One region of the Rhizobium sp. O111 genome, then DNA from elsewhere that is predicted to be linked to it. Evidence: predicted binding sites of a transcription regulator. Region 1 holds the regulator's gene; each other region holds the start of a gene.

Region 1 (4,651 bases):
GTTGCCGATCCGTCGCTCATCGGCAAGACGGTCAACGTCACGCTTCTCGCCGACGCCAACGTCGACTCGGCCAACAAGGGCCAGATCGACCTGACGGTTGACGAGAAGAACCGCAAGGTCAACGACCGCCAGGTTGGCTGGATGCAGCAGATGGCCGCCAGCGGCACGCTCCACAAGGAGTTCAACACCGGCCTCTTCGTCAACGGCAATTCCAGCCGTCCGGAAGCCGCAGGTCTCGGCGTCGCCCTCATCGGCTCGCTCTACCTGATGCTGATCGTTCTTGCCCTGTCGCTGCCGATCGGTGTCGCCGCTTCGATCTACCTCGAAGAGTTCGCGCCGAAGAACAAGCTGACCGACCTGATCGAGGTCAACATCAACAACCTCGCGGCCGTTCCGTCGATCGTCTACGGTCTGCTCGGTCTCGCCGTCTTCATCAACTTCGCAGGCCTGCCGCGCTCCGCGTCGCTGGTCGGTGGCCTGGTGCTGACGCTGATGACGCTGCCGACGATCATCATCGCCACCCGCGCGGCACTGCGCGCCGTGCCCCCTTCGATCCGCGCAGCCGCTCTTGGTCTCGGCGCTTCGAAGATGCAGATGGTGTTCCACCACGTCCTGCCGCTGGCAATGCCTGGCATCCTGACCGGCACCATCATTGGTCTGGCGCACGCGCTCGGTGAAACCGCGCCGCTGCTCCTGATCGGCATGGTCGCCTTCGTCGCCAATGCGCCTGCCACCCCGATGGATCCCTCCACGGCTCTGCCGGTGCAGGTTTACATGTGGGCAAACGAAGCCGAACGCGCCTTTGTCGAGCGCACGTCCGGCGCCATCATCGTCCTGCTCCTGTTCCTGATCGTCATGAACCTCGGAGCCATCCTCTTGCGTCGTCGCTTTGAGCGCCGCTGGTAAACGGAGTAAACATCATGAACATGTTGACGGAAGCCGCAGTTGAGAAGGCGCTAGACCAGAAGATGAATACCATTCCGTATAAAATGATCGGCCAGGACGTCTCGGTTTACTACGGCGAGAAGCGTGCGCTTTTCGACGTGAAGCTGAACATCCGCGAAAACACCGTGACGGCTCTCATCGGTCCGTCGGGCTGCGGCAAGTCCACCTTCCTGCGCAGCCTGAACCGCATGAACGACACGATCGACAACTGCCGCGTTACCGGCAAGATCACGCTCGATGGCGATGATATCTACGATCCGGATATCGACGTCGTTGAGCTGCGCGCCCGCGTTGGCATGGTGTTCCAGAAGCCGAACCCGTTCCCGAAGTCGATCTACGAAAACGTCGCCTACGGCCCGCGCATCCACGGTCTCGCCAAGGCGAAGGCCGACATGGACGTCATCGTCGAGCAGAGCCTGCAGCGCGCCGGCCTGTGGAACGAGGTCAAGGACCGCGTGCATGAAGGCGGCACCGGCCTGTCGGGTGGTCAGCAGCAGCGTCTGTGCATCGCCCGCGCGATTGCTGTCAGCCCCGAAGTCATCCTCATGGACGAGCCCTGCTCAGCGCTTGACCCGATCGCGACCGCCAAGGTCGAGGAGCTCATCCACGAGCTGCGCGAAGCCTACACGATCGTCATCGTCACGCACTCGATGCAGCAGGCAGCACGCGTTTCGCAGCGCACCGCCATGTTCCACCTCGGCAACCTCGTCGAGGAGAACGATACCGACAAGATGTTCACCAACCCGGATGATCCGCGCACCCAGGATTACATCATGGGCCGCTTCGGCTGATCTCCGAAACCGGTAAACCTCAGGACATTCAAGGATAAGCCCCATGGCATCGACACATATCTATTCCGCCTATGACGATGATCTCAAGTTCCTGACGCGCCGCATCTCCGAAATGGGCGGCCTCGCGGAACAGATGGTCGGCGACGCTGTTCGCGCGCTCGTCAACGGCGACACTTCGCTCGCCCAGAAGGTCATCTCCGACGACGTGATCCTCGATCACGCCGAGCGCGAGATCGGCGAAAAGGCGATCATCACCATCGCCCGCCGCCAGCCGATGGCCGCCGACCTTCGCGAAATCATGGGCTCGATCCGCATCGCGGCCGATCTCGAGCGCGTCGGCGATCTCGGCAAGAACACTGCCAAGCGCGTCATCGCTGTCCAGAGCACGGGCGTTCCGCGCAAGCTCGCTCGTGGCCTCGAGCATCTTTCCGAACTGGCGCTTGTCCAGCTCAAGGAAGTTCTCGACGTCTACACCAGCCGCGTTGCCGACCGCGCCAAGTCGATCCGCGAGCGCGACGAGGAAATCGACGCGATGTACACCTCGCTGTTCCGCGAGATGCTGACCTACATGATGGAAGATCCGCGCAACATCACCAGCTGCACGCATCTTCTCTTCTGCGCCAAGAACATCGAGCGCATCGGCGACCACGCCACCAACATCGCAGAGACCATCTACTACATGGCTACCGGCGCCCAGCCGGAAGGCGAGCGTCCGAAGGACGACACCGCCAACACCGTCGGCGCGGTCACGGAATAAGCGTTCCGGACCCACGCCCCCAGGAGACCGAGACGAATGATCCCAAGAGTAGCAGTCGTTGAAGACGAAGAAGCACTGAGCGTGCTTCTTCGCTATAACCTCGAGGCCGAAGGCTTCGAAGTCGATACCATCCTTCGCGGTGACGAGGCCGAAATCCGGCTGCAGGAACGCACGCCCGACCTGTTGATCCTCGATTGGATGCTGCCCGGCGTTTCCGGCATCGAGCTGTGCCGTCGCCTGCGCATGCGCCCGGAGACCGAGCGCCTGCCGATCATCATGCTGACCGCCCGTGGCGAGGAAAGCGAACGTGTTCGCGGCCTGTCGACCGGCGCCGACGACTATGTCGTCAAGCCGTTCTCGACGCCTGAGCTCGTCGCCCGCGTCAAGGCGATGCTGCGCCGCGCCAAGCCGGAAGTGCTCTCCTCGCTGCTGAAGTGCGGCGATATCGAGCTCGATCGCGAAACCCACCGCGTTCACCGCAAGAGCCGCGAAGTCCGCCTGGGACCGACCGAATTCCGCCTTCTGGAATTCCTGATGTCGTCGCCCGGCCGTGTCTTCTCCCGCTCGCAGCTGCTCGATGGCGTCTGGGGCCATGACATCTATGTCGACGAACGCACCGTCGACGTACACGTCGGCCGCCTGCGCAAGGCGCTCAACTTCTCGAACATGCAAGATGTCATCCGCACCGTTCGCGGCGCCGGCTATTCGATGGAAGCGTAAGGCGCTTCCATTTCATCCGATCCAACGAAAAACGGGCCCGCAAGGGCCCGTTTTCTTTTGTTCCTTATCCGGCTTTCCGGGTCATGCGACCCGGTTGGCTGCCTTGCGGCGCTCGTTGACCGGCTGGTAGGCCATGCGCTGGTGATAGGTGCAGTATGGCGAGTTGTCAGGGGATTCGCAGCCGCAGAAGTGGAAGTCATCCGTCAGCGGATCGCCGACCGGCCACTTGCACGTACGCTCGGTCAGTTCCGTGAGGCCGAGGCGGCGCGAGATCGGAACGACAACGTTGGAAGCGGGACGGTAACGGACTTCCTCGATCGCATCGATATCCATCTCTTCCTTGAGAGCCACTGCGCCCTGCGGGCGGGCAACGGCGCGGCTTGGCGAGATGCGTGCGGAATTGAAGTTGCTGGCGGGGCGGGGCGTCGAAACCGCCGGGCGCTTCGGTGCTCTGGTCGCCGTCGTCGTGCCGCCGGCCTTGGCGCGGCCAGGCAGGTTCAGACGGTGGACCTTGCCGATGACGGCGTTGCGGCTTACACCGCCAAGTTGTGCCGCAATCTGGCTGGCGCTCAGGCCTTCGGCCCAAAGCTTCTTCAGTCTTTCAACGCGCTCGTCTGTCCAGTTCATGCCCTGTCTCCGCCTTATTGCGTTGGTGTAGGCAGAATCCCTCACCCATGGCACGGACGTGTCCGGACCAAGAAACGCTTGCTCGATTTTGGTGACTAGTTCCGCCGCATGCAGTCTAGTAATTGAGTTTTAACCTAGAGTGAGGGCGACTCCGTGACAAGAGTCGGTTGAATCGCGGCGAATCGATTTCTCGGTTTTCCCCAACTTGCTGGGTGGTAGAGTCATTTCTGCAACATTAGCTGTTGATAGCTCGCCGGCGCCCTGATGCTTGCTTGACGCATGCGACAAAAGCTCAGTTTTGTTGACATCGCACTGCGAAAAGACAATAGTGCCCCTCGCCGCCGAAAGGCGGCATTTTTCATTTCCGGGCACCCGCTTTTTAGCCGGAGTCCGGGCGATTATTGAGCGAATGACAGGAGATCGCGCCATGGCTGAAGCCGCGCCGCTTTATGATACCTACTCTCGTGCCCCGCTGCGGTTCGAGCGAGGAGAGGGCGTGTGGCTGATCACCGAAACTGGCGAGCGATATCTCGATTTCGGCGCGGGCGTTGCCGTGACCTCTGTCGGCCATAGCCACCCGCATGTCGTCGGAGCACTGAAGGATCAGGCCGATAAGGTCTGGCACCTTTCCAACATTTACGAGATCCCCGGTCAGGAGCGTCTCGCCAAGCGGCTGACGGATGCAACCTTCGCGGATAAGGTGTTCTTCACCAACTCCGGCGCCGAAGCGCTGGAATGCGCGATCAAGACCGCGCGTCGCTACCAGTATTCGAAGGGTCATCCCGAGCGCTTCCACATCATCACCTTTGAA
Region 2 (4,651 bases), 2.3 Mb from region 1:
CGAAGAGGCCGTTGAGGCCTGGGAGACCTATACGCCGCGCATCATCATGATGGACGTGTCGATGCCGGTCATGAACGGCCACGACGCGGCGCGGCGCATCCGGGAGCTTGAGCGCGGGCAGGGGCACCGCGTGCCGATCATCGGCGTTACCGCGCACGCGCTCGACGCCGACCGCGATCTCTGCCTCGATGCCGGCATGGACGACTACATGGCCAAGCCGATCAGCCCGGAACTGCTGGAAGAAAAGATCGCGCTCTGGCTCGGCAAGGAAGGCCGCGCGAGCGGGATTTCGCTGAGCTGATCCAGATCTCGACCTAGCTCCGGGGGGCTAGCCCTCGGCGCGCTTGACGCCGCAGAGCATTTCGCGCTTACCGGCAAAGCCCGGACGACGCTCGACCGCGAAGCCGGCCGCACCCAGATTGCGCCGGACGAAACCGGCCGCTGCGTAGGTCGCGAAGGTGCCATTTGGGACCGTCTTTTCACAGACCAGCGTCATCAGTTCCTGCGACCACATGTCGGCATTTCGCGACGGCGCGAAGCCGTCCAGATACCAGGCATCGAAGCCGGCCTTAGCGGCGGCCACGCCATCGAGCGCACGGCCGCAGACGACGCTGAGCGTGGTCTGCTCGTCGAGCTTCAAGGACACGGTTCCCTCGGGCATATCCGGCCATGCAGAGGTGAGCGCGATGCGCTCGGCGTCGATCTCCGGCCAGTGCGACAGCGCGCGGTCGATCTCGTCGCGCCGCATCGGGTAGAGCTCGAAGGACATGAAGTGCAGGTGCTGGCCTTCGGCGCGCCTCAGCTTCCAGTTCCGGAATGTCTCGGCGAAGTTCAGGCCGGTTCCGAAGCCGAGCTCGCCGATCAGGAAGTTTTGCGCCACGGCCCATCGCTCGGGCAGGCCGTTTCCGGCGAGGAAGACATGGCCGCATTCGAGGCGGCCGTCGGTCTGGCAATAAAAATGGTCGCCAAATGCCGGCGAATAGGGCATATCGCCGTCGCGCCATTCAAGCGGCCGGTTCGCCATCTCAGCCTGTGCCAAGTTAATCTGATCGGGATCGATGTCTGTCATGTCAACAGCCGATAGTCCGGCCTTGCCCTCGGGTCAATCGTCCACTCAACTGTTGATCGTCGGCGGCGGCATCATGGGGCTCTGGGCGGCTGTCTACGCCGAGCGCATGGGGATCGGCGCGGTACTGATCGATGCCGGCGTGCTTGGAGGCGGGGCGAGCGGCGGCCTGCTCGGCGCGCTGATGCCGCACATGCCGGATAAATGGAACCCGAAGAAGCAGTTTCAGTTCGATGCGCTGGTGGCGCTGGAGGCCGAGGTGGCGCGGCTGGAGGTCGAGACGGGCCTGTCGACCGGCTACCGCCGCTCCGGCCGCCTGATCCCGCTGCCCAAGCCGCATCTGCGCGATATCGCGCTCGGACATTCCGCCGATGCCGACAGCCATTGGCGCGCAGGAGAGCGCCGCTTCCACTGGCATGTGATCGATACGCCCGCAGTATCCGGCTGGCCGGACGCTTCCGGTATGGAGGGCGGCTTCGTGCATGACACGCTGGCCGGCCGGGTGGCGCCACGATCGCTGACGGGTGTGCTCGCAGCCTTTCTCCGCCGCGCCAAACATGTCCGCATCGTCGAGAATTCAGCCGTTCGCGGCATCGACGCCGAGCGCGGGATCGCCGAGACCGATGCCGGTGCGATCGCCTTCGGACATTGCATCGTCGCGGCCGGTTACCAGTCGTTTCCGCTTCTGGCGCGCGATACGGCAGGGCTGACACAGCCGCTCGGCCAGCCGGTGAAGGGCCAGTCGGCACTTTTGAAGGCCGATATCGATCCATCGCTGCCGACCATCTTCCGCGACGGGCTTTATGTGGTGGCGCATGAGGGCGGGCATGTCGCAATCGGCAGCACCAGCGAGAACCGTTTCGACGCACCCTTTGCGACCGACGGGCAGCTGGATGTTCTGGTCGAGAAGGCGCGGGCGCTGGTACCCTTGCTGCGCGATGCGCCCGTCATCGAGCGCTGGGCCGGGCTGCGCCCCAAGGCGATCGACCGCGACCCGATGATTGGTCCGCATCCCGCGCATGAGAGACTGCTGGCGCTGACCGGTGGCTTCAAGGTCAGCTTCGGCCTTGCGCATCGGCTGGCCGAGGCGGTTGTGCACATGGCTATTGGCAGCGCGATACCGTTTGCGGTGCCCGAGAGCTTTCACCTGATCAATCATATTCACGTCGCTTCACGCTAAAGTGCCTCGCGATCGCTTGAATTTTCTCGTTTCGCTTACGCTTTTCCGTTTTTTGCTGTTTAATCCTGAAATCAGCAGCCACTTTCGCGAGATATTTGGCAATTCACGTTAAACGTGAATTAGCACTCGCTATCCTTCGTCAATCTGTCATGCAAATCGCCTATCTGCTTGCAAAACGGCGGCGCGCTGACGAGTCGCGCCTGGTGCCGACGGAGATAATTGCATGCGATACGCCATCTGCTTCACGCCCGCCGCGAATGACCCGCTGTCGCATGCGGCTGCCAATTGGCTTGGCCGAAACGTGTTTTCCGGCGAGATGGTCGAGCCCACGGCGATCCGCGGGCTCAGCATCCACGAGGTCGCCTTTCATACGGCGGTGCCGCGGCGCTACGGTTTTCACGGCGCGCTGAAGGCACCCTTCCGGCTTGCGGCCGAGATGTCGGAGCCGCAACTCCTGCGGGAGCTGATGCGCTTCTGCGGCACGCTCACGCCGTTTTCCATTCCGCGGCTCGAGGTCGCGCGCACCGGTAGCATCTTCAGCCTGGTGCCGTCGCTGCCCTGCGAGAACGTCCAGTATCTGGCGTCCTCGATCGTGCAGCAGTTCGACGAGTTCCGCGCGCCGCTCAGCGATGCCGATATCGAGCGCAGCGATCCGGATGGGCTTTCGGCGGCGCAGTTCGCCAATCTGCATCGCTGGGGTTGCCCCTATGTGATGGACGAATTCCGCTTCCACATGCCTTTGACCGGTCCGGTCAGCCTGATCGACATGTCGCGCATCGAGCGCTCGCTGCGCAGCGTTTTCGAGCCGGTTCTCGTCGATCCCGTGAAGATATCGAACGTGGCGCTGATGGTCGAAGAGGGCAATGGCGGGCCGTTCCGGGTGCATTCGCTGCATCCGATGGGCAAGGTCAGCGCGCGGCGCGAGCGGGTTCCCGTTCCGGCCTAAGCGATTGTGCGATAAGCGCAAAAGGCTGTTGCGCAGTTTCCGTCTCGACATTCGCTCTTGAGGTGTTACCGTTCGCCGACTTTCTGGAAGGTGATTTCATGGTATCCGAGACTTACCCGCGCAATCTCGTCGGCTATGGCCGCAACACCCCCGACCCGAAATGGCCCGGCGGCGCCAATATCGCCGTGCAGTTCGTCATCAATTACGAAGAGGGCGGCGAGAGCTGCATTCTGGATGGCGACGCGGCCTCGGAAAACCTGCTGTCGGAGATCGTCGGCGCGGCCGCATGGCCCGGCCAGCGCAATCTCAACATGGAATCGATCTATGAATACGGCTCGCGAGCCGGTTTCTGGCGGCTGTGGCGGATGTTCACCGAGCTCAAGGTGCAGGCGACCGTCTATGGTGTGACGCAGGCCATGGCGCGTAACCCCGAGGCGGTGGCGGCGATGAAGGAAGCCGGCTGGGAAATCGCCAGCCACGGCTACCGCTGGTTGGAATACAAGGATTTCCAGGAAGAGCTGGAGCGCAAGCATATCCTCGAAGCCGTGCGGCTGCACACCGAACTAACAGGCGAGCGGCCCTACGGTATGTACCAGGGCAAGCCATCTGACAACACGCTGCGGTTGGTGCAGGAGGAGGGCGGCTTTCTCTATTCGTCGGACAGCTACGCCGACGATCTGCCTTTCTGGGTGAAGGGCGTGGATGGCAAGCCGTTCCTGATCATCCCCTATACGCTCGAAACCAACGACATGCGCTTTGCGACGCCGCAGGGTTTCAACTCGGGCGACCAGTTCTTCACCTATCTCAAGGATGCCTTCGACACGCTTTATGAAGAGGGCGGGGCGGGCAGCCCGAAGATGATGTCGATCGGCCTGCATTGCCGGCTTGTCGGCCGCCCGGGCCGCGCGGCGGCGCTGAAGCGCTTCATGCAATATGTGTTGGACCACGAGAAGGTGTGGATCCCGCGCCGCATCGAGATCGCCGAGCATTGGCACAAGCACCACAGACCGGAGACCATCTGATGATCGCGCGCGACGAATTCATCTCCCGCTTCGGTGGCGTCTTCGAACACTCGCCCTTCATCGCCGAGCGGGCCTTCGACGACGGTTTCGTCGGCGAGACGCTCGACGTCGACCGCGTGCACACGGCGCTGGTGGCGATCTTCCGCGCCGCGAGCCCGGAGGAGCGCCTCGGCGTTCTGCGCGCCCACCCGGATCTCGCCGGCCGTCTGGCAATCGCCGGTGAGTTGACCGAGGACAGCAAAAAGGAACAGGCCGGCGCCGGGCTCGACCGGCTGAGCCCGGAGGAGCATCAGCGCTTCACCGAACTCAACCGTGCCTATGTCGAAAAATTTGGCTTTCCCTTCATCATCGCGGTGAAGGGTCTCGACAAGCAGGCGATCCTCGCTGCCTTCGAAAAGCGCATCGACAACAGCCGCGACGCGGAATTCGAAACGGCG
Region 3 (4,651 bases), 3.6 Mb from region 1:
GCTGATGCCTTCCACCCGTTCCAGAACCCGTGAGAAGCGCAGCGGCCCCTTGGCCTCGGCAAGGATATGCATGACGCGCAACGGCCACTTGGCGCTGGCGCGCTCCAGCATCTCGCGAGCGAGTGCGTCTTCGGCATCCGTCAGCGTCTCGCAGAAGTCGAATGTACCATCGTTTAGTTCAGTTACCATAAGGTATGTATAGATCCATCTGGTACCTTCTTTCAAGAAGATACCGTCAGGCCTATATGGTCTTTCGACGGATCAAGGAGATTTCGATGTCACAGGTTTGGTTGATTACAGGCAGTTCGCGTGGTCTCGGCAGGGCGCTTGCGGAAGCGGTTTTGGCTAAGGGGCACAATCTGGTCGCCACCGCGCGCAATCCCGCCCAGCTCGACGATATCAAGCAGCGTTACCCCGCCAATGTCTTGACGATTTCGCTTGATGTGACCGACGAGCAATCGGCCGGGCAGGCGGTGAAGGCCGCGGTCGAGCGCTTCGGCCGGCTCGATGTCCTCGTCAACAATGCCGGCTATGGCGACGTCGGATCGGTCGAGGATACCAGCCTCACAGATTTCCGCGCCCAGATCGAAACCAATCTCTTTGGCGCCATCATCGTCACCAAGGCGGCATTGCCTCTGATGCGCGAGCAGGGCGCCGGCCACATCATCCAGGTCTCCTCCGTCGGCGGCCGCATCGGCCCGGCCGGGCGCGCGCCCTATGCGGCGGCCAAATGGGGCGTCGAGGGCTTCTCCGAGGCCTTGAGCCGCGAGGTCGGCCCGCTTGGCGTCAAGGTCAGCATCGTCGAGCCCGGCGGCTTCCGCACCGATTTCGCCGGCGCCTCCACGACGCTCCGCGAAGGCCGCCCCGAGTATGACGAAACGGTCGGCAAGATGGCCCGTTACCAGCGCGATTACGACGGCAGGCAGCCCGGCGACCCGGCAAAAGCCGCCGCCGCCATCATCCATCTCGCGAGCCTCGATAACCCGCCGCTGCGCCTTCCGCTCGGCAGCGACGCCATCCGCGCCATCGAGCAGAACGACGCGCAAAGAGCCACCGAACACGCCACCTGGCGCGACCTCAGCCTCTCCACCGACTTCGACGCCGGCTAAAGTTGACACCTAATAGAGGCCATAAGCTTGTCCCCGCGTTTGTAACCAACGCGTGGGGCAGCGGATGGCTCTTCGATGACATGCGTGGAGAATGTCTCGTCAAGTCGCATCAATTTCCAACCTTGGCGTTCACCACTGTTGCTGCCGCCTCGAACCTGCCAAACTCGCATGATGGCATTTCCGTCGTTGGTCATGCCCACAGTGTGGACCTCGACGACCCGGGTATAGCCGTCGTATCGAAGTTCGAGACATTTGCCTAAGCGCAGAGCTTCACAGGGCGTATGCTGCATCATTGAGCCTCCGACAAATCTGGCGTGTCCAATATGCCTGATTCGCATGCCGGTGTCCGGAGGTGAGCCTCCCCTCAATTCTCGATCGTGAACTGCACCCGGTCGGCCGCAAACCGCGTCACCGAATATTGCACCGGCACGCCGTCGAGATCGGTGTTCATCGCCTTGGTGATCAGCACGATCGCGCCCGGCGTAAGCTCCAGCGCCGAGAGGTCGGCGGCTTCGGCGTGGGCGGCGGTGATCTCGGTGGTGGCGCGGATATAGTCGGATAGGCCGAGTTTGGCGAAGGCGCGGGTGATCGATTCTGTCGTCTCGTAGGCGTCACGCATACCAGCGAAGCGGTCTGCCGGAAACCACGAGGTCGCGCTCGAGACCGGCCGTCCATCCGCCTTGCGCACTGTCTCCAGCCGGATCACGTTCGTACCCGGCGTAAGCTTCAGCCACCGCGCCACCTCGTCGCTTGCCGCTTCCTCGCCATGGCCGAGCAGCAGCCCGCGCGTCTCGCGCGCCTGCTCGCCGATGCCGCTGTTGAAGCGCGTGCGCTTGCTGATCGGAAAGTTCAGCCGCTCCTTGCGCTCGATCAGCGTGCCGCGCCCCTGCACGGCGCGCACGATCCCCTCCTGAGCCAGCGCCGCCAGCGCGCTGCGCACCGTGTGGCGGTTGACGCCGAACTGCGTGGCCAGCGTCATCTCCGGCGGCACCATGCCCGTTTCGTCGTATGCGCCTGCGCTGATCGCCTGGCGAATCCGGTCGGCGATCTGCCGCCACAGCGCCACGCCCGTCTGTCTCTGAACCTGCCCAGCCATTTCAGTCCTTTATCTTATGCGCCCCCGAAATGTCACACGCTTGTCACCTCGGCGATTTAGGTCTAGGTATAGCTTGTATGGTTGTCTATATCAATAGACATTTAAAGGATGTGGCGATGACCTTAGCGGAAAAGAAGGTAGGCAAGACCGAGCTGAGTGAGGGCGACCGGGCGCGCAAGCGCACCGTCGATCTGCTGGCCCGCGCCGAGCGGCAGGAGCTGGAAGTGGCCTGGCAGGCATTGGCGGAAAAGCCGGTGGCGCAAGCCGTGCGCGGCCCCGAAACCGGCCTCGTCATGGTGCGCGGCCGCATGGGCGGCGGCGGTGCCGCCTTCAATCTCGGCGAGGTCACCGTCACCCGCGCCACCATCCGCCTCGCCTCTGGCACCATCGGTCATGCCCAGGCGCTCGGCACCGATCGCGAAAAGGCCCGCCTCTCGGCGATCTTCGACGCGCTCTGGCAGGAACCAGCCACTCGCGACGCCATCGAAACCACCCTGCTTGCGCCGATCGCGGCCCGCGTCGCCGATGCCGATAACAAGAAGGCCGACGAGACCGCGGCCACCCGCGTCGATTTCTTCACCATGGTTCGCGGAGACGACTGATGCCCCTCAAGACCGAAACGCACAATGCCGATGCCCTGTCGGGCGGCTTCGCCGAGCCGGTGTTCCACGCCCAGAGCGTCTTCAAGCTGATGATGGATGCCATGGCTCGTCCCGGCACCATCCAGACTGTGTCGCCCGATGCCGAGCCGCCGGCGCCGCTCGGCATCGCCGCCGGTGCCATCGCGCTGACGCTCTGCGATCACGACACCCCCGTCTGGCTCTCGCCTGCCTTGGCCAAGTCCGCCACGCCGCAATGGCTCGGCTTCCACACCGGCGCGCCGGTCACGCCGGAAAAGGCCGAAGCCCGCTTCGCCCTTGTCGATGAGGGAGCCACGCTCTCCTCCTTCGGCCTGTTTGCCTCCGGCACCCAGGAATATCCGGATCGTTCGACGACGCTCGTCATCGAGCTGCCCGATCTCGAAGGCGGCCGCCGCCTCGCTTTGATGGGCCCCGGCATCAAGACCGTCACCGACGTCGCGCCGCTTGGGCTGCCGGAACGCTTCCTGCATCTGTGGACGGAAAATCGCGCGCTCTTCCCGCGCGGCGTCGACATCGTGCTCACCTCCGGCAGCCGTTTCCTCTGCCTGCCGCGCACCACCAAGATCACCGCAACGGAGATGTGACCCATGTATGTTGCCGTCAAAGGTGGCGAGGCCGCCATTTCGAATGCCCACCGCCTGCTCGCCGATCGCCGCCGTGGTGATCGCGCGCTCCCCGCCATCGGCATCGAGCAGATCGTCGCGCAGCTGACGCTCGCCGTCGACCGCGTCATGGCCGAAGCCTCGCTTTACGACCGCACGCTGGCGGCACTCGCCGTGCGCCAGTCGCGCGGTGACATGATCGAGGCGATCTTCCTGCTGCGCGCCTACCGCACGACATTGCCGCGCTTCGGCTATTCGCAGCCGATCGACACGGCTCAAATGAAGATCGAGCGCCGCGTCTCCGCCACCTACAAGGACCTGCCCGGCGGCCAGCTGCTCGGCCCGACCTTCGACTATACGCATCGCCTGCTCGACCCCTCGCTGCTTACGGATGGCGCCGTCGAGGAGCCGGTGCTGCGCGAGGCCGAAACCGGCCGCGTCATGCGCGTCTCCGAGATTCTCGCCCATGAAGGCCTGATCGAGGGCGATGGCGAAATGCCGGAGGATCACGAGATCGGCGATCTCACCCGCGAGCCGATGGAATTCCCGATGAGCCGCGATCTGCGCCTGCAGGCGCTTGCCCGTGGCGACGAGGGTTTCCTTTTGGCGCTCGGCTATTCCACGCAGCGCGGCTACGGCCGCAACCACCCCTTCACCGGCGAAATCCGCATCGGCGAGGTCGAGGTGGAGTTCGATGTGCCCGAGCTCGGCTTCGCCGTTTCGCTGGGGTCCATCCAGGTTACCGAATGCCAGATGGTCAACCAGTTCAAGGGCTCGTCCAAGGCGCCGCCGCAGTTCACCCGTGGTTACGGCCTGGTCTTCGGCCAGAGCGAGCGCAAGGCCATGTCCATGTCGCTGGTCGATCGTGCTCTGCGGGCAGGCGAGCTCGGCGAGGACATCACCGCGCCCGCGCAGGACGAGGAATTCGTCATCTCGCATGCCGATAACGTCCAGTCGACCGGCTTCGTCGAGCATCTGAAGCTGCCGCACTACGTCGATTTCCAGGCCGAGCTCGATCTCGTCCGCCGCATGCGCAATGACTTCGACGCCGCCCGCAACGGTGGCGATGACGATCTCAAGGAGGCAGCCGAATGAGCGATCTCGCCACATACAACTTCGCCTATCTCGACGAACAGACCAAGCGGATGATCCGCCGCGCCATCCTGAAGGCGATCGCCATCCCCGGCTATCAGGTTCCCTTCG
Region 4 (4,651 bases), 3.4 Mb from region 1:
TCGCCGGGCCCGGAATCGAAAATGAGTTCCGGCGCCGCGCGTGAGTCCGAACAGGCAATGACCAGCGTGCTCGGGCTCTGCCCGTGCTCCGCCAACGTCCTGTATCGGTCACGAGCGTCGGCATAACGCCCGCTCATGAAGTTGCGATAGCCGTCGAGAAGTGTATCTGGAAAACGCTGCATGATCTTCGATTACAGCGTGAGCGATGCAAGATCAATATCGCAGCGCCAAATGCGTTAACGGCCCCCGGCCGCTAGCTCTTTCGCCGCTGCGCCGGATGCATCAGATGTCGCATCTGCACCATCGCCATCGGCGTCGACAGGCTGGAGGCGTCGTTTGCGAGCGTCAGCTCGTCGCTGCCGCGCTTCACCGCCCGCGCCAACACCTCGTAGACGCTGGCCGTCGCCAGCTGCAGCGCCTTCTCGTCCTCCATGCCGGACTGGAGCCGCGACAGGAAAAGCGCGGCGAGAAGATCGCCCAAGCCGTTTGGCGGATTGTCGATCAGCCGGTGCTCAGCAAGCAGCGCGTGGCGCCCGGAGAGATAGAGGTTGCCCGTTCCACCAGCCATCATCGGCACCGCCGAGGTCACCAACATGCGTGCGGGGCCAAGTGCCAGCGCCGCCTCCATGATCTCGGTATTGCTCTCCAGCGGCGCGCCGGACAGCCAGGCGAGCTCATAACGATTGGGCGTAGCCAACGATGCCAGCGGGATCAGATGGTCCCGGATCGCCTCAGCCGTCGCCTCGGGAACATAAAGCCCGCCGAGATCGCCCATCACGGGATCGCAAACGTAAAACAGATCGGGATTTTGCTCCCTAAGCGCGGTGATCAGACGGCCGACGGAGCGGGCCTGCGCGGCATTGCCGAAATAGCCCGAAAGCACCGCCTTGACCTCGCCGATCCAGGGCGCGCGTATGAGATCGTCGATCGCCGCATCGAAATCGGCCTCCGCGAAGGTCAGCCGCGTCGAACGGCCGTGGCCCGGATGCCAGGGTAGAACGATTGTTGGCAGCGCCCATACCTGGTGGCCGAGCGTCTCGAGCGCGAAAACCGCCGCCCGATTGCCGACCGATCCACGAACGACGTGGCTCGATATGACGATCACCGTGCCTGCTGCATTCTGCGACATGTTTATCCGATCCGGGTTCCGATCCTCAGTTGATCGTCTTTTTGCTGCGCGACTGTCAACAACTCTTCATTGGGACGTGATCAAACTTCTGGCGACGAAAATCATATTCGGATCATTTTTTACAGAATTGACGACATGCCGGCTAAATTCGCACGAAAACTGCGATCGACGCCCCTATTTTTGCAATTTTTCTGTCAAACCTTCTGCTAACCTGCGCGCAATCGAGAAAATGGGGGACACAGTCAATGGCTGCTCGAAACAATCCGAAACGGGAAAAACAGATCGAAAGCGCGAACAAGATCGCGACGGCGATGGGGGAGCACTATCTCGCGCCGGATATTCTCTTCGGACGCGCCAGCGGCGACGACCTCGAATCCTACACGCCCGAAATGCTGGCGATTTCCGCTGTCCACTGCGCGGCCGAACTCGCCGCCTGGACCGGCAACGCGCCGCGCGTCACCGTCACCTCGCTCGACAATGTCGAGCCGGATGGGGTGGCCGTATCGGTCCTGTCGGTGACCGATCACAACATGCCGTTCCTCTACGAATCGGTCATGGGCGAGGTAACGAGCAGCTACCGCGATCTCTTCATGGCGGTTCATCCCATTCTCGTCATGCAGCTAGGTCATCCGCCGGAACTCTATTCGCCGGATATGCCGGGCGAGCCGGCAAACCGCGTCAGCCACATCCAGCTTCACCTCGCGCCGCTCACGCCGGCGCAGTCCGCAGATCTGATCGAGCGGATCGAAATCGTCCTCGAACAGGTGCGCCTGTCGGTTTCCGACTGGAAGCCGATGCTGGACAAGCTCGGCACCGCCATCGACGAACTATCGTCACGCAATGTCGGCCGCCGCAAGGCGGATCGCGATGAAGCGGTCGCTTTCCTGACATGGCTGCGCGATGCCAATTTCACCCTTCTGGGCATGCGCGAATATGTCTATTCCGGCAAGGGCTCGAACGCCAAGGTCGAACGCGACAAGGGCACGGGGCTGGGAATCCTCTCCAATCCCGATGTGCTGGTGCTCCGGACCGGCCGCGACGCCGTCACCACGACGCCCGAAATCCTGGCCTTCCTCGACGGTCCCGACTTCCTGATCGTCACAAAAGCCAACGTCAAATCCGTCGTCCACCGCCGCGCTTATATGGACTATGTCGGCGTGAAACGCTTCGACGAGAGTGGCAATGTCACCGGCGAGCTGCGCATCGTCGGCCTCTTCACCTCGACCGCCTACACCTCGCTCGCAACTGATATCCCGCTGCTGCGCTCGAAGGTGGAGAAGGTGAAAGAGCATTTCGGCTTCGATCCGATGAGCCATTCCGGCCGCATGCTCGACAACACGCTGGAATCCTACCCGCGCGACGATCTCTTCCAGATCGACACCGCCCTGCTCGCCACCTTCGCCGAACAGATCAACGATCTGACCGACCGCCCGCGCGTACGGGTGCTGCCGCGCATCGATCACTTCGATCGTTTCGTCTCCGTTATCGTCTACGTGCCGCGCGAGGAATATGATTCGATCGTGCGCGAGAAGATCGGCACCTATCTCAAGACCATCTATGATGGCCGCGTCTCGGCCTATTACCCGGCTTTCCCCGAAGGCGGCGTCGCCCGCGTCCATTTCATCATCGGCCGCTCTGGTGGAAAGACCCCGCGTATTCCTCAGGCAAAGCTCGAAGAAGCAATCCGCAGCATAACGGCCCGCTGGGATGACCGCTTCGAAATGCTTGCCGGTCCGAAGGCGCCGAAGATCAAGGTCAGCAACGCTTACCAGGATCTCTTCCCGCCGGAAGAAACTTTCGCCGACTTCGCCGACATCGTCGCCTGCGCCACGGGCGAGCAGATCCGCATCGAATTCTACACGCGCATCAAGGATGGCGTGTCGCTTCTCTGCCTCAAGATCTTCCACTTCAATGGCCAGCTCGCACTTTCCCGCCGCGTGCCGCTTCTCGAGAATCTCGGCTTCAGCGTCATCAGCGAAGGCACCTTCGACATCAACGTGACGCTGGCAGACGGCAGCGAGAAGCTGGTGGTGCTGCATGACATGGAACTCGAAGCCCAAAGCGGCGCTGAGATCAATCTGCAGCAGCATGGCGCAGCACTCGAAGAAGCCTTCCTTTTCGCTTTTTCAGGCGTCATCGACAACGACAACTTCAATCGCCTGATCATCTCGGCTGGCCTGTCGGCCCGCGAGACAAGCGTGTTGCGCGCCTACTCGCGCTATCTGCGCCAAGCCGGCATCGCCTATTCGCAGGATTACATCGCGACGACGCTGGATAAATACCCGGCTATCTCGTCGCTCATCTTCCGCCTGTTCCACGATGGCCTCGACCCGAAGCTGACGGAGAAGAACAGGATCAAGAAGGCGACTGATCTTCACGCCAAGATCGAGACCGCGCTGTCGGACGTTCCAAGCCTTGATGACGACCGCATACTGCGTCGCTACGTCAATGTGGTCGACTCGACGCTGCGCACCAACTACTTCCAGCGCAATCCCGATGGTTCCGCAAAGGCGATGCTAGCCTTCAAGCTCGATCCGCATTTGATCGACGGCCTGCCGGCGCCGAAGCCGTTCCGCGAAATGTTCGTCTACGGCGTCGAGGTCGAGGGCGTTCACCTGCGCTTCGGCAGAGTAGCCCGTGGCGGGCTTCGCTGGTCGGATCGCGCCGAGGATTATCGCACCGAAGTGCTGGGCTTGGTGAAAGCGCAGCAGGTCAAGAACGCCGTGATCGTACCCGTCGGCGCCAAGGGCGGCTTCTATCCGAAGAAGCTCCCTGTCGGCGGCAATCGCGATGAGATCTTCAATGCCGGGCGTGAAGCTTACAAGACCTATATCCGCACGCTGCTCTCGATCACCGACAACATTTCCGGCACCGAAATCATCCCGCCTGAAAACACGGTGCGGCTCGATGGCGACGACCCCTATTTCGTCGTCGCCGCCGACAAGGGCACGGCGACCTTCTCCGACACCGCGAATGCGCTGGCGCAGGAAGCCGGCTTCTGGCTCGACGATGCCTTCGCATCGGGCGGCTCCGCCGGCTACGACCACAAGAAAATGGGCATCACCGCGCGCGGCGCCTGGGAAACGGTGAAGCGCCACTTCCGCGAGATGGACATCGACATCCAGACGACGCCGTTCACGGTCGCGGGCGTTGGCGACATGTCGGGCGACGTCTTCGGCAATGGTATGCTCTTGTCACCGAAGATCCGGCTTCTCGCCGCCTTCGACCACCGCGACATCTTCATCGATCCGGATCCTGACATGGCCAAGACCTTGGCGGAGCGTCAGCGGCTGTTCAATCTGCCGCGCTCGAGCTGGCAGGACTTCGACAAGAGCCTGCTTTCGAAGGGCGGCATGATCATCTCACGCTCGGCGAAATCGGTGACGCTCACCGCGCAGGCCGCAGCCGCGATCGGCATGGACAAGACGGTGGCGACGCCGTTTGAAGTCATGACCGCGATCCTGAAAAGCCCTGTCGACCTGCTCTGGTTCGGCGGCATCGGCACCTACGTGAAGGCGACAG

Evidence for each region. Region 1 encodes PhoB, which activates phosphate uptake and scavenging genes when phosphate is short. Its sites were predicted from a motif close to TGTCATNNANCTGTCAT; they were not measured.
Region 2: the regulator PhoB is predicted to act here: its motif matches at 2,381-2,397, upstream of ACVTFQ_RS12280 (DUF1045 domain-containing protein).
Region 3: the regulator PhoB is predicted to act here: its motif matches at 2,236-2,252, upstream of phnF (phosphonate metabolism transcriptional regulator PhnF).
Region 4: the regulator PhoB is predicted to act here: its motif matches at 1,183-1,199, upstream of ACVTFQ_RS17465 (NAD-glutamate dehydrogenase).

What each region holds. Positions count from the first base shown of each region.
Region 1 covers NZ_JBSHXL010000001.1:140,994-145,644, forward strand. Annotated here, with positions in the region: gene pstA (phosphate ABC transporter permease PstA) at 1-906, shown strand, start outside; gene pstB (phosphate ABC transporter ATP-binding protein PstB) at 921-1,736, shown strand; gene phoU (phosphate signaling complex protein PhoU) at 1,780-2,493, shown strand; gene phoB (phosphate regulon transcriptional regulator PhoB) at 2,530-3,213, shown strand; gene ACVTFQ_RS00720 (GcrA family cell cycle regulator) at 3,295-3,840, opposite strand; gene ACVTFQ_RS00725 (aspartate aminotransferase family protein) at 4,268-4,651, shown strand, end outside.
Region 2 covers NZ_JBSHXL010000001.1:2,408,797-2,413,447, reverse strand. Annotated here, with positions in the region: gene ACVTFQ_RS12295 (response regulator) at 1-301, shown strand, start outside; gene mnmC2 (tRNA (5-methylaminomethyl-2-thiouridine)(34)-methyltransferase MnmC2) at 329-1,069, opposite strand; gene ACVTFQ_RS12285 (NAD(P)/FAD-dependent oxidoreductase) at 1,068-2,246, shown strand; gene ACVTFQ_RS12280 (DUF1045 domain-containing protein) at 2,470-3,192, shown strand; gene puuE (allantoinase PuuE) at 3,291-4,214, shown strand; gene uraD (2-oxo-4-hydroxy-4-carboxy-5-ureidoimidazoline decarboxylase) at 4,214-4,651, shown strand, end outside.
Region 3 covers NZ_JBSHXL010000001.1:3,751,823-3,756,473, forward strand. Annotated here, with positions in the region: gene ACVTFQ_RS18715 (winged helix-turn-helix transcriptional regulator) at 1-189, opposite strand, end outside; gene ACVTFQ_RS18720 (oxidoreductase) at 276-1,109, shown strand; gene phnF (phosphonate metabolism transcriptional regulator PhnF) at 1,474-2,205, opposite strand; gene phnG (phosphonate C-P lyase system protein PhnG) at 2,322-2,807, shown strand; gene phnH (phosphonate C-P lyase system protein PhnH) at 2,807-3,430, shown strand; gene ACVTFQ_RS18740 (carbon-phosphorus lyase complex subunit) at 3,434-4,543, shown strand; gene ACVTFQ_RS18745 (alpha-D-ribose 1-methylphosphonate 5-phosphate C-P-lyase PhnJ) at 4,540-4,651, shown strand, end outside.
Region 4 covers NZ_JBSHXL010000001.1:3,491,280-3,495,930, forward strand. Annotated here, with positions in the region: gene ACVTFQ_RS17455 (carbonic anhydrase) at 1-182, opposite strand, end outside; gene pdxY (pyridoxal kinase PdxY) at 254-1,129, opposite strand; gene ACVTFQ_RS17465 (NAD-glutamate dehydrogenase) at 1,375-4,651, shown strand, end outside.